Regions from separate parts of the Halomonas kalidii genome, predicted to be linked through region 4. Evidence: predicted binding sites of a transcription regulator. Region 4 holds the regulator's gene; each other region holds the start of a gene.

Region 1 (3,218 bases), on a different contig from region 4:
GCTCGACCTTGCGCTCGATCCGCTGGAGGCCAACTTCGCACTGCCACTCGTCCACGAGATCGCCGGCGAGAACGACCGTGCCATGCTTGACGTGGCCGTGGCGGCGGAGGTGAACCTGGTCGGTGACCCGATCCTCGTGGCTGCCGACGCCGCGCGGGACGCGGGCAATGCGCCCAACTCCATCATGGCGACCGCTGCCGCGATCGTCGGACCGAAGCGGGTCGAACGCGCGTTGGCCTGCACCGGCGCGCTGATCGACCTCTTTGCGCATTCCGGCCTGCGCGACGGCCGTAGCGAGGAGTTCGACATCTCGGCGATCACCATGGACGCTGCCACCCGCGCGCTCTTTCTCGCCTCCGAGGCCGAGGCCGACGACCCCCGCCCCGAGGCGATGCTCGCCGCCGTCAAGGCGCGCGGTGGCAAGTCGGTCTTCCTCAAATACCTCGCCACCCTGAACGGCCGCCTCTCCCGGGATGCCATCCTCGCCGCGATCAGTCTGACCATCGCCTGGGGTCCCCTCATGCGTAAACGCATCTCGCGCCTGACCGCGGAGACGTTGCCCTGGTATTTACGCCTCTACGGCGTGATGGTCGGCGCGACGATCCCGGGTTCCCACCACCAGCCCGGTTCGCTGTGTGGCATTCCGCGCGACGAGCGCTTTGGCCAATGGACCATGGCGGACCTCTGCTTCCTCGCCATGACCGGCAAGAAGCCGACCCGCGACGAGGCGTTGCCGCTCCAGATCCTCGTCGGCCTGCTGATCTCCAACGGCCCAGGCTCGATCTCGGCACAAGGCGCCAAGGGGGCGGTCTCGGCTGACGGACCCCAGACCCCTGAACGCGTGCAGATCAACAAGGCCATGGTCGGGTTTCTCACTCACACCGGCTACAGCCACGGCGGCAACGGCTTCGAGGGAATGGCCTTCCTGCTCGACCAGTTCAAGGACAAGGGGCTCAGCGACCCCACCGACCCGAACCACGGCATCGACCTCAAGGCCATGGCCACCGACTTCGCCCGCGCCTACAAGCACGAGAAGGCCGAGGCCAAGGAGATCGGTACCGAGGTCCGCGCCTTGCCCGGCGTCCACCACCCGATCTTCAAGGGCAAGCCGGTCAACTACGATCCACGCGAGCGCTTCATCGCGGAGTTCATGGCGAAGCGCGGCGACTACAACATCTTCCATGCCTTCTACCGCGAACTGGTGCAGGCGCTGTATGACGTGGGCGCCAGCCGCTACGTCTTCTGCGTCAACGTCGACGCGGTGATCGCGGCGCTGCTGCTCGCGCTCCTGTGGAAGGATTACCAGTCGGGCGAGCTGACCGAGCGGGACCTCGAGACGGCAGCCTTCAGCGTCTTTCTCTACGGCCGCATGATCGGCTCCGCGGCCGAGATCGATGACCACCTGAACCGGGGGCGCAACATGGACACCCGCACTCCCGCTTCGGCGTGCTTCCATGTGGTCTGATCGATCCTGGCTGACGCCGGGAGGGCCAGCGCGGGCACCACACCGTTAGCTTGCCGGCAGTCACCAGGAACGAACGAGATAAGCCACATAAGGGGTGTCGACGCGGTCGGCGCCCCTTCTTTCATCATGGGAGTGCATGAGTTCGACCATGGTGCATCCAACGAGGTGCGTGCAACGGCCTTGGCGATGGCTATTTGCACGCGGTTGGTGCAACAACGCCGGTGTCGTTCCGTTTCATTTTTGGTAAGTGTCTGAAAAATTAGTGTAAAGAAGTGTCTGCCATCGAGTGGCGCAGACCTTGCAAGTGCTGGTCGCTGTCCCGAGCGCCGGCGGATCCTGCCCCGGCGGCGCCATGCAACCACAACGAGTCCTTCCATCAGGAGGGCGCATGGAGGTTCAAGTGACCACATCCCGACGCAAGGCACTGTCTCGTCCCGTCACCTATCCGTCACGCTGGCTGGCGACCGTCCTGGTCTCCGCCGCCACGCTGGGCGTCAGCGCCCAGGCCCTGGCCGAGGACCCGATCAAGGTCGGCATCCTGCACTCGCTTTCCGGCACCATGGCGATCAGCGAGTCGACCCTCAAGGACACCGTGGAGATGCTCATCGAGCAGCAGAACGCGCAGGGCGGCCTGCTCGGCCGCCAGCTCGAGGCGGTGGTAGTCGACCCGGCCTCCAACTGGCCGCTGTTCGCCGAGCGGGCCCGCGAGCTGCTCGCTCAGGAGGAGGTCGACGTGATCTTCGGCAACTGGACCTCGGTCTCGCGCAAGGCGGTGCTGCCGGTGGTCGAGGAGCTCAATGGCCTGCTGTTCTATCCGGTGCAGTACGAGGGCGAGGAGTCCTCCGAGAACGTCTTCTACACCGGTGCCGCGCCCAACCAGCAGGCCATTCCGGCCGTCAACTACCTGCACGACCAGGTCGGCGTCGAGCGCTGGGTGCTGGCCGGCACCGACTATGTCTATCCGCGCACCACCAACCGCATCCTCGAGGCGTATCTACGGGAGGAGTTCGGGGTGGCCGAGGAGGACATCCTGGTCAACTACACCCCCTTCGGTCACTCCGACTGGCAGAACATCGTCGCCGAGGTGCGCCGCTTCGGTGCCGAGGGCAAGAAGACCGCGGTGGTCTCGACCATCAATGGCGACGCCAACGTGCCCTTCTACCGTGAGCTGGCCAACCAAGGCATCGATGCCGCCGACATCCCGGTGGTGGCCTTCTCGGTGGGCGAGCAGGAGCTGTCCGGCCTCGACACCGGGCCGCTGGTCGGCCACCTGGCCGCCTGGAACTACTTCATGAGCGTCGACACCGACGAGAACTACGACTTCATCGACGCCTGGATCGACTACACCGGTGACGAGGAGTCGGTGACCAACGACCCCATGGAGGCCCACTACATCGGCTTCAACATGTGGGCCGAGGCGGTACGCAAGGCCGGCACCACCGAGGTCGACGCCGTCAAGGACGCCATCATCGGCGTGACCGTGCCCAACCTCTCCGGCGGCCATGCGGCGATGATGCCCAACCACCACATCACCAAGCCGGTGCTGATCGGCGAGATCCAGGACAACGGCCAGTTCGACGTGGTGTGGCAGACGCCGTCCACCGTGGCCGGCGACGCCTGGTCCGACTACCTGCCGGGGTCTCGCGACCTGGTCAGCGACTGGCGTGCACCGATGCGCTGCGGCAACTTCAACGTCGCCAACGGCTCCTGCGGCGGCAGCACCGCGGCCGAGGAAGCCGAGGTCGCCCTGGCC
Region 2 (3,218 bases), on a different contig from region 4:
CCGGGCGGCCGCCGCCCAGCGCCCGTCGCAGGCGACCAGTGCCTCGCGGATCGCCTGGCGCTGGGCCTGTTCCACTCGCTCACGCAGCGTCGGTGGCGCAATCTCGTCCGCCCCCTCCGGTAGCTCCGATGCACCACCGGGCACCGCGGCGCGGACGGGAATATCGAGTCGGGCGGGCTCCAGGGTGATGATCTCGTCGCGCCGCGCGCCCTGGCTCAACGCCTTGATCGCCGCCCGGCTGATCACGTGCTCGAGCTCGCGCACGTTGCCCGGCCAGGCGTAGGCGAGCAGCGCCGCCTCGGCATCCGGCGAGAGTCGCAGGCTACGCACCCCGAGCCGGGCACGGTTGATCTCCAGGAAATGGCCGGCCAGCACCAGCACGTCGCCCCCCCGCTCACGCAGCGGCGGGATCGCCACCGGGTAGGCCGACAGCCGGTGGTAGAGGTCGGCGCGGAAGTGGCCGTCGCGCACGGCGTCGGCCAGGTGACGATTGGTGGCGGCGATGATCCGCACGTCGACCCGGCGCGGGGTGTCCTCGCCCAGGCGCTGCACCTCGCCTTCCTGCAGGGCGCGCAGCAGCTTGGCCTGGACGGGCAGCGGCAGCTCGCCTACCTCATCGAGGAACAGGGTGCCGCCGTCGGCCGCCTCGAAGCGGCCGGCACGCTCGGCGGTGGCGCCGGAGAAGGCCCCCTTCACGTGGCCGAACAGCTCACTCTCGGCCAGGGACTCGGGCAGCGCGGCACAGTTGACCTGCACCAGCGGCGCGGCACGTCGGGAAGAGCGCCGGTGCAAGCGACGCGCGAAGAGCTCCTTGCCCACCCCGGTCTCCCCGCTGAGCAGTACCGGCAGGTCGGAGGCCGCCACCACGTCCAGCTCGCGCAGCAGCCGCTGGAGCACCGCACTGTGGCCGAGGATGTCGCGCACCTCGGGCACCTCGAGAGGCACGCTACCATCCTGCTGCGCCATGCGCAGGGCGCGCAGGTCCCGCTCCAGGCGACTGACCCGTACCGCCGCCTCGACCAGCAACGCATAGCGCTCCAGAGCCGTGCGATCGGCGTCATCGAAGGTGCCCGCCTCCAGCGCATCCAGGGTCAATACGCCCCAGGGTTCGGCCTCCACGTGCAGGCTGATGCCCATGCAGTCGTGGACGTGCAGCGGCTGGCCGGGCTGCTGCTCCACCAGGCCGTCGTAGGGGTCCGGCAGGCTGGCATCCGGCGGGAAAAGCGTGGAACGACGGCTGGCGAGGATGGTGGCCAGGCGGGGGTGATGGGCCACCTCGAAACGCCGTCCCAGCGCCTCGCGAACCAGCCCATCCACGGCCACCGGCACCAGCGCATTCTCCTCCAGGCGCAGCAGGCAGACGGCGCCGCAGCGAAAACCCTCGCGCAGGGTGCACGTCAGCCGCTGCAGGCGCACGGCGCTGGGCAGGTCGGCGACCAGGTCCGCCAGCAGAGTCTCATCGAGCATGGTGATTTTTACCTTTCAGGGTTCTATTTACCCGAGTTTAGCCGGGTAATTTTCACCCTCAAGCCGGTAATACTGCAAGAGACGGGCGCTCACATCCTGGCACGCACCTTGCTTATCAAGAATGCCGTCCAACTTCATCGAGGAATCCACACCATGAGCCTGCTGGAACAGAGCGTCGGTCGTACCGCCTTGACCCTGCCGGGTGCCACCCGTGTCTTCCATGACCACAACATCGACTTCTGCTGCGGCGGCCGTATCAGCCTGCGCGAGGCGGCCGAGCGCGCGGGGCTGGCCCCCGACGCCCTGGTCGCCGAGCTCGAGGCACTGCCGGCCGGTGCCAGCGACGAGCTCGACTGGCAGTCGGCCAGCAACGACGTGCTGATCGACCATCTCCTGACTCGCTACCACGACGTCCACCGCCAGCAGCTACCCGAGCTGGTGCGCATGGCACGCCGCGTCGAGCAGGTCCACGGCGAGCGCGACACCTGCCCCAACGGGCTGGCCGACCTGCTCACCACGATCCACCAGGAGATGGAGAGCCACATGCAGAAGGAGGAGCAGATCCTCTTCCCGATGCTGCGCCGGGGCATGGGCGCCCAGGCCCAGGGACCCATCGCGGTGATGCGCCACGAGCACGACGACCACGGCGAGCATCTCGCGCAGCTGTTGGCGCTGACCGACGACATCACCCCGCCGAAGGGCGCCTGCACCACCTGGCGCACCCTCTACACCGGGCTGCACGAGTTCCGCAACGACCTGATGCAGCACATCCACCTGGAAAACAACCTGCTCTTCGAACGCGCCGGCTGAGCCGGTCGCACACGCGACGGTGCGTCGCCGCGACCAACGGTGACGCACCGGGGAGGCCACCATGAAAGCCATCGTTCTGGAACGCCTGCACGCCGACCACTACCGCTACGAGGCGCTACTCTGCATCCTCGACCGACAGCTGCATATCGCGGCCTGCGAGGAGATCCCCGACTACCGACTGCTGGCGCGGCTTTGCCACTACCTGACCCGGCAACCCGAGGAGTGGCATCACCGGGTGGAGGATGCCCTCTTCGAGCACCTCGCCGCGCGCCACCCCGACAGCCGCGACACCCTCGAGGTGCTGGTCGTGGAACACCGGCGCATCACGACCTATGGCCGCGAGCTCGAGGCGGCATTCCACCGAATGGCGGACGAGACGCCAGGCGCCGAGGCTGACGCCAATCTGCGCAACCTGGCCCTAGCCTTCAGCGAGCTCTACCACCACCACCTGCATACCGAGAACCGGCACATTTTCCCACTCATCGAGCGACAGGTCCCTGCCCGGGCGCTTGACGGCATGACGTCCGGATTCCCGCTGGACAGCCCTGCCGAGGGCAGCCCCAGCTTCCAGCTGCTCTACCGGCAGATTGCCGACAACCGCACCGGGCTGCGCCTGGGGCACGGCGAACAGGCCGACTTCTGTCCGCTGTGCGACGCCAAGCCCGCCTGAGTCGCCCACCACTGATCCGCTCCTGCCCCCCCCCGAAACCTGCCTCCCCATGGGCTCCACCGGCCCATGGGGGGCCAGCGTGCCTCACTTTCGCTGCTGGCCCGAGGCCGGTCATCACGATCTTGCTGATCTGGATCATGTTATCTAGCCAACGGGACGGCTAGTCTGCTATCAGCACAACATATGGTGCCACATTGGAATGAAATCACTATATATAGGGAGAGCAGTGGTGAGTGCACCTACCGCACAGAGTCGTCGTCACGGGACCGTC
Region 3 (3,218 bases), on a different contig from region 4:
GGAGGGCACCACGGTGAGCGGCGTCAGTTCGACCTCCTCTCCGCCGCGTTCGGGATTGTCGGTGAAGGTCACGTTGCCCTGGGCATCGGTGGTGCGATAGACGGTCTGGGCCTGGGCCGCAAGGCCCACCGCGAGCCCGAGCGCCAATACCACGAGTACCTTGTTCATGCCTCTCCCCCCGCGTCGATGCCGATGACTTCCGGGGACACCGGCCTTGTCGCTCATCTGGTGTCGCCCCTGCTGCTTCTTGGATAGTGTACGAAAGAAAGGGGTTCCGCCATGGCGGAACCCCTTTACGGTCAATGCATCAGGCGTCGTCGCACCGTCCGGCCCCGCAGGGCCGGACGGTCGGCACACGCCGTATCAGCAGCTGTAGTACATGTCGAACTCGACCGGATGGGTGGACATGCGGATGCGCTCCACGTCTTCCATCTTCAGTTCGATGTAGGCATCGATCATGTCGTCGGTGAAGACGCTACCCTCGGTGAGGAAGGCACGATCGGCGTCCAGCGCCTCCAGGGCCTGATCCAGGCTGTTGGCCACGGTCGGCACGGCCTTGCCCTCTTCCGGCGGCAGGTCATAGAGGTTCTTGTCCATGGCATCGCCAGGATGGATCTTGTTCTTGATGCCATCGATGCCGGCCATCAGCATCGCCGCGAAGCACAGGTAGGGGTTGGCGGTCGGGTCCGGGAAGCGGCACTCGACGCGCTTGCCCTTGGGGCTGGCGGTGTAGGGAATGCGGATGGAAGCGGAACGGTTGCGGGCGCTGTAGGCCAGCATCACCGGCGCCTCGAAACCCGGCACCAGACGCTTGTAGGAGTTGGTGGAGGCGTTGGTGAAGGCGTTCAGGGCGCGGGCGTGCTTGATGATGCCACCGATGTAGTAGAGCGCCATCTCGGAGAGCCCGGCGTACTCGTCACCGGCGAACTGGTTGACGCCGTCCTTCCAGAACGACTGGTGGACGTGCATGCCGCTGCCGTTGTCGCCGACCAGCGGCTTGGGCATGAAGGTGGCGGTCTTGCCATAGGCGTGCGCCACGTTGTGCACGACGTACTTCATCTCCTGAAGCTCGTCGGCCTTCTTCACCAGGGTGTTGAACTTGACGCCGATCTCGTTCTGGCCGGCGTTGGCCACCTCGTGGTGGTGCACCTCGACGCTCTGGCCGATGGCCTCCAGGGTGTTGCACATGGCGCCGCGGATGTCGTGGAAGCTGTCCACCGGGGGCACCGGGAAGTAGCCACCCTTGACCCGCGGGCGGTGCGCCAGGTTGCCGCCCTCGACCTGGCGGTCGGTGGCCCAGGCGCCCTCTTCGGAGGAGATCTTGTACATGGCGCCTTCGATGTCGGCCTTCCAGTGCACCTCGTCGAAGATGAAGAACTCGGGCTCCGGGCCGAAGAAGGCGGTATCGCCCAGGCCGCTGGACTGCAGGTAGGCCTCGGCACGCTTGGCGATGGAACGCGGGTCACGCTCGTAGCCCTGCATGGTCGCCGGCTCGATGATGTCACAGCGCAGCACCAGGGTGGCATCTTCGGTGAAGGGGTCGAGGAAGGCGGTACCGTCTTCCGGGCGCAGGATCATGTCCGACTCGTTGATTCCCTTCCAGCCGGAGATGGAAGAGCCGTCGAACATCTGCCCGTTCTCGAAGAACTCCTCGTCGACGTCACGGGTCGGAATGGTGACGTGCTGCTCCTTGCCTTTGGTGTCGGTGAAGCGCAGGTCGACCCACTTGACGTCATGTTCTTCGATCAGGGCGAGAGTCTTGGCAGACATGTTGTCCTCCACTGTGAGCTTGGCTCGAGATGTTGGGATGATGATCCACTGGCGCTGGTCAGCCCAGCGAGAGTTTTAGCACGTCGCAGGCCTACTGCCCACGACCGCCATACGCGAACATGGCGCTGGCCAAATCAATGCAGACAGCGTGCCAGAATTGCACCAGCATGGCGTAAGCAAATAGCAACCAGATGATTTCATTGGCCATTTTTCAGAATCACGGCGCACGCTTCTGCACCAAGACAGCCACGCGACCCCAGCGGAGGCCCCATGAACCGCCCCGAAAGCACATTATTGGTGCATAAAGGAGCCCGAACGCACCAACATGGCGCGAGAAGCGATCCCAGGCTGAAGCTGCCTTCTTATTGATGCCGCGGCTCATGCCGTCACAGGGCAGAACTCCTCCCCCTGCCCCAGGAATTTCACCCAGGAAACACATTGATACGCTTAACAACCAAAAACTACACTCAATTACACGAAGGCACCGGTTCGGGAACGCCCGCGTTTCGGCCCCGGCGCCATGGCATGGTGTCCAGCCCAGCGGAGCGCACCGAGCATGTTCGCTTGCAGCATTTTCCTCGATGCCCGCTCGGCGGGTACCGGTCTCCCCAGGCACCTGGCGGCTCTCCAGAAGCTGCTGAAAGGCCGGGACGGTCGTATCGAGTTGTTGCTGGTCGACGACACCGGTGATCCGCGGCTACCGGGGCTCGCCTCTCGCTTCGGCGCCCGCCTGCTCCCCTACAAGGGCGAGCCGTTGGGCGACCGCCTCAATGCCGCGGTGGCGCACAGCCAGGGGACGGTACTGGTCTTTCTCGCGCCGGCCCTGCCCCTCCCTGCCGACTGGCTCGACGTGGTTGCCGAAGGGCGCGAGCATCACCGCTGGGATGTCCTGGTCTTGCCCGCACGGCCCCGCGGCCCGGCGACCCGTCTTTGGCAATGGCTAGGCCGCACGCCTCCCGCCGATACCCTGTGCGTGGCACGGGAGTGGTTCGACCGTATCGGCGGCTTCGACCCCTCCCTGGACGCCAAGGCCCTCCCCGAGCTGCTGGAGCGGCTGCACGCCTGCCAGGCCCGGGTCCAGTACCGATGAGGCTGACGCCGCGGCAGCGTCGGCGGGCGGCACGCACGGCCATCACTGATAGGTCACGACGAGAAAGCTCACCAGCTCCGACTCGCCGCAGTTCTCGATGGTGTGCTCGAGGTCGGCATGATAATGGGCCGAATCGCCGGGACTCAATGCACAGCGATTCTCTCCCGCCAGGATCCGCGCCTGGCCCTGGGTAACGGTCAGCAGCTCACGGGTACCCTCGAAGTGGGCGGCGCTCTGCAGGCGCGCTCCCGGCGCGAGCCGGATCTCGTAGAACTCGACGTTCTTTTCCATGTGCAGCGGCGAGAGCGTACGAATCCGGCACTCCTGGTCGTCGCGAAACAGCTGGCTGGCATCATCG
Region 4 (3,218 bases):
TGCCGGCGAGGTCCACATCGACGACCTCGACCTGACGAAGGCCGCCATGCACGAACGAGCCCGGGCCGGTATCGGGTATCTGCCCCAGGAAGCCTCGATCTTCCGCAAGCTCTCGGTGGCCGACAACATCATGGCGATCCTCGAGACCCGCCAGGACCTCGACCGCACAGGGCGCAGGGCACGGCTCGAGCAGTTGCTCGAGGACTTCCATGTCACCCATATCCGCGACAACCTCGGCATGAGCCTCTCCGGCGGCGAGCGGCGCCGGGTGGAGATCGCCAGGGCGCTGGCCACGGAACCCGCCTTCATCCTCCTCGACGAACCCTTCGCCGGGGTCGACCCCATCTCGGTGGGCGAGATCAAGGCCATCATCCGTCAGCTCAAGGCCCGTGATATCGGCGTCCTGATCACCGACCACAACGTGCGCGAGACCCTCGATATCTGCGATACCGCCTACATCGTCGGCGACGGCCAGATCATCGCCGAGGGCGATGCCGAGGCGATCCTGGCCAACCAGCGGGTGCGTGAAGTGTACCTCGGCGAAGACTTCCGCCTCTGACCACATCTACCGCAACTTACTGATATAAAGGCTATTGCAGCATGGCGGCATGAAAATTGCCGATGGCATGCTTATTGCTAATAAAAGACTTGCAACGCGCCGGGCAGCGGACTAGGGTGGGGGTTTTCGGCGAATGAGCACACACCTCTCATGGCCATGAAAGCATCCCTGCAACTGCGTGTCGGCACCCAGCTGACCATGACGCCTCAACTGCAGCAGGCCATCGCCCTGCTGCAGCTCTCCACCCTGGACCTGCGCCAGGAGATTCAGCAGGCCCTGGAGTCGAACCCCATGCTGGAGCTCGATGACGGCTTCGGCGAACAGGCAGCGAGCGAGCCTGCCGATGACGACTGGGCCAGCGAGATCCCCAGCGAACTCTCGGTCGACAGCGACTGGTCGGACACCTACCAGGATCTGGGCGCCTCTCCCGCCGGCAGCGGCGAGGGCCCAGACTTCGAGCGCCAGGCCTCGGGCCAGAGCCTGCAGGACCACCTCGCCTGGCAGTTGGCCATGACCGACCTGGACGAACGTCAGCGACACATCGCCGAGAGCCTGATCGATGCCGTGAACGGCGCCGGCTACCTGGCCCAGCCGCTCGACGAATTGCGTGACGGGCTCAAGAACCAGGGGCTCGAGGGACTCAAGAGTCGCGAGGTGGAGCAGGTATTGCTGCGCCTGCAGCAGTTCGAGCCGACCGGCATCTTCGCCCGGGACCTGCGCGAATGCCTGATGCTGCAACTCGCCGCCCTGCCCGACGACACCCCGTTGCTGCCCCAGGCCCGGCGCCTGGTGCGCCAGTTTCTCGAAGCGCTGGCCGGTGACGACCGCCGCCTGCTCAAGCGCCGACTCGGCCTCGATGACGATGCCCTCGACGAGGTGATCGCCCTGGTGCGCTCACTGGACCCGAGGCCGGGCAGTCGCTATTCGGAATCCGACAACGACTACGTCATTCCCGACCTGGTCGCCCGTCACGACAACCGCGGCTGGCAGGTGGAGCTCAACCCCGAGGCCCTGCCACGGCTACGCATCCAACCCGACTATGCGGCACTGATTCGCCGCGCCGACAAGAGCCAGGACAACCAGTTCCTCAAGAATCACCTGCAGGAGGCCCGCTGGTTGATGAAGAGCCTCTCCAGCCGCAACGACACCCTGCTGCGGGTAGGACGCGAGATCATGGCGCGCCAGCTCGACTTCCTCGAGCAGGGCGAGGAGGCGATGCGGCCATTGATACTGGCCGATATCGCCCAGGCCGTGGAGATGCACGAATCGACCATCTCGCGAGTCACCACCCAGAAGTTCATCCACACCCCCCGCGGCGTCTTCGAGCTGAAGTATTTCTTCTCCAGCCAGGTCGGCAACGGGGATGGCGACGCTCACTCGAGCACCGCGATCCGCGCCCGCATCCGCAAGCTGATCCAGGAGGAGCCGCCACGCAAGCCGCTCTCCGACAGCAAGCTGGTGACGCTGCTCGAGGAGGCCGGCATCAGCGTCGCGCGGCGGACCGTGGCCAAGTATCGGGAGGCCATGGGCATCGCCTCCTCCAGCGAGCGCAAGCGGCTAAGGTGAGTGAGCGCCAGTCGCCGCTGGCATCGCCCTCAGCAGGGGGTTTGCAGGGCAGGAAAAAGGGTTACAATCGAGGCACCAATCGAAGGACGAAGGAGCGTGTCATGCAAGTCAACATCACCGGCCATCATGTGGAACTGACCGACGCCCTGCGTGACTATGTGAACGAAAAGCTCACTCGCGTGGAACGCCACTACGACAACATCACCACCGTGCAGGTAACGCTCTCCGTCGAGAAGGAACGCCAGCAGGCCGCCTGCACCCTGCATGCCGCCGGTGCCGATCTGCACGCCGAGGCCATGGACGGTGACATGTACGCCGCCATCGATGCGCTCGCCGACAAGCTGGACCGCCAGTTGGTCAAGCACAAGGAGAAGGTCCAGGCCCGCGCCCAGGGCGCCGGTGCCCGCTGATCCATCATGACACTCGAAGCCATCCTGCCCCCCGAGCGCACCCTGTTCGGCGTGCCCGGGGGAAGCAAGAAGCGGGTACTGGAATTCTTCAGCACCTTCATCGCACAGAACACACCGAGCCTCGACAGCCAGGAAGTCTTCGGCCGCCTGATCGGCCGTGAGCGGCTGGGCAGCACGGGTATCGGCAACGGCGTCGCCATTCCCCATGCCCGCGACCCGCACTGCAAGGCTCCCCTTGCCGGCTTCCTGAAGCTGGCCGAGCCGATCGACTTCGACGCCATCGATGGCGAGCCGGTTGACCTGATCTTCGTGCTGCTGGTACCGGAAGAGGCCGACGATGCCCACCTCGCGCTGCTGGCCCAGGTCGCGGGCGTGATGAACGATGCCGAGACCCGCGGCCGGCTGCGCAAGAGCGCGAGCCAGCGCGAGCTCCATGAGCGACTCATCGAGGCGATCCGACGACAGTCCTCGGGCTGATCGTCGCTCACCGGGCCACCCGGCCAGTCACACGACCAGGAGACCCGCCATGCAGCTCGTGATCATCAGCGGCCGATCCGGCTCCGGCAAGTCGATCGCACTGCAGGCCCTCGAGGACCTCGGCTACTACGCCATCGACAACCTGCCGGCCATGCTGCTCGGCCCGCTGGTGGACGAACTCAGCAGCGATCACTCGCCCCACACCT

The links. Region 4 encodes sigma-54, which starts transcription at its own class of promoters, with help from an activator protein. Its sites were predicted from a motif close to TGGCACNNNNNTTGCTNT; they were not measured.
Region 1: a site for sigma-54 is predicted at 1,753-1,770, ahead of urtA (urea ABC transporter substrate-binding protein). Genes of this name have one in related genera too.
Region 2: a site for sigma-54 is predicted at 1,565-1,582, ahead of ytfE (iron-sulfur cluster repair protein YtfE). Genes of this name have one in related genera too.
Region 3: a site for sigma-54 is predicted at 1,907-1,924, ahead of glnA (glutamate--ammonia ligase). Genes of this name have one in related genera too.

Annotation. Positions count from the first base shown of each region.
Region 1 is NZ_JASCQN010000041.1:186,262-189,479, reverse strand. Features, by position in the region: gene QLQ85_RS13395 (hypothetical protein) at 1-1,465, shown strand, start outside; gene urtA (urea ABC transporter substrate-binding protein) at 1,854-3,218, shown strand, end outside.
Region 2 is NZ_JASCQN010000054.1:45,412-48,629, forward strand. Features, by position in the region: gene norR (nitric oxide reductase transcriptional regulator NorR) at 1-1,467, opposite strand, end outside; gene ytfE (iron-sulfur cluster repair protein YtfE) at 1,621-2,277, shown strand; gene QLQ85_RS20735 (hemerythrin domain-containing protein) at 2,339-2,947, shown strand; gene QLQ85_RS20740 (ribonucleoside triphosphate reductase) at 3,177-3,218, shown strand, end outside.
Region 3 is NZ_JASCQN010000029.1:18,500-21,717, forward strand. Features, by position in the region: gene QLQ85_RS07345 (DUF4124 domain-containing protein) at 1-168, opposite strand, end outside; gene glnA (glutamate--ammonia ligase) at 364-1,770, opposite strand; gene QLQ85_RS07355 (glycosyltransferase family protein) at 2,327-2,860, shown strand; gene QLQ85_RS07360 (helix-turn-helix domain-containing protein) at 2,903-3,218, opposite strand, start outside.
Region 4 is NZ_JASCQN010000025.1:276,063-279,280, reverse strand. Features, by position in the region: gene lptB (LPS export ABC transporter ATP-binding protein) at 1-559, shown strand, start outside; gene QLQ85_RS05925 (RNA polymerase factor sigma-54) at 710-2,125, shown strand; gene hpf (ribosome hibernation-promoting factor, HPF/YfiA family) at 2,227-2,535, shown strand; gene ptsN (PTS IIA-like nitrogen regulatory protein PtsN) at 2,542-3,012, shown strand; gene rapZ (RNase adapter RapZ) at 3,062-3,218, shown strand, end outside.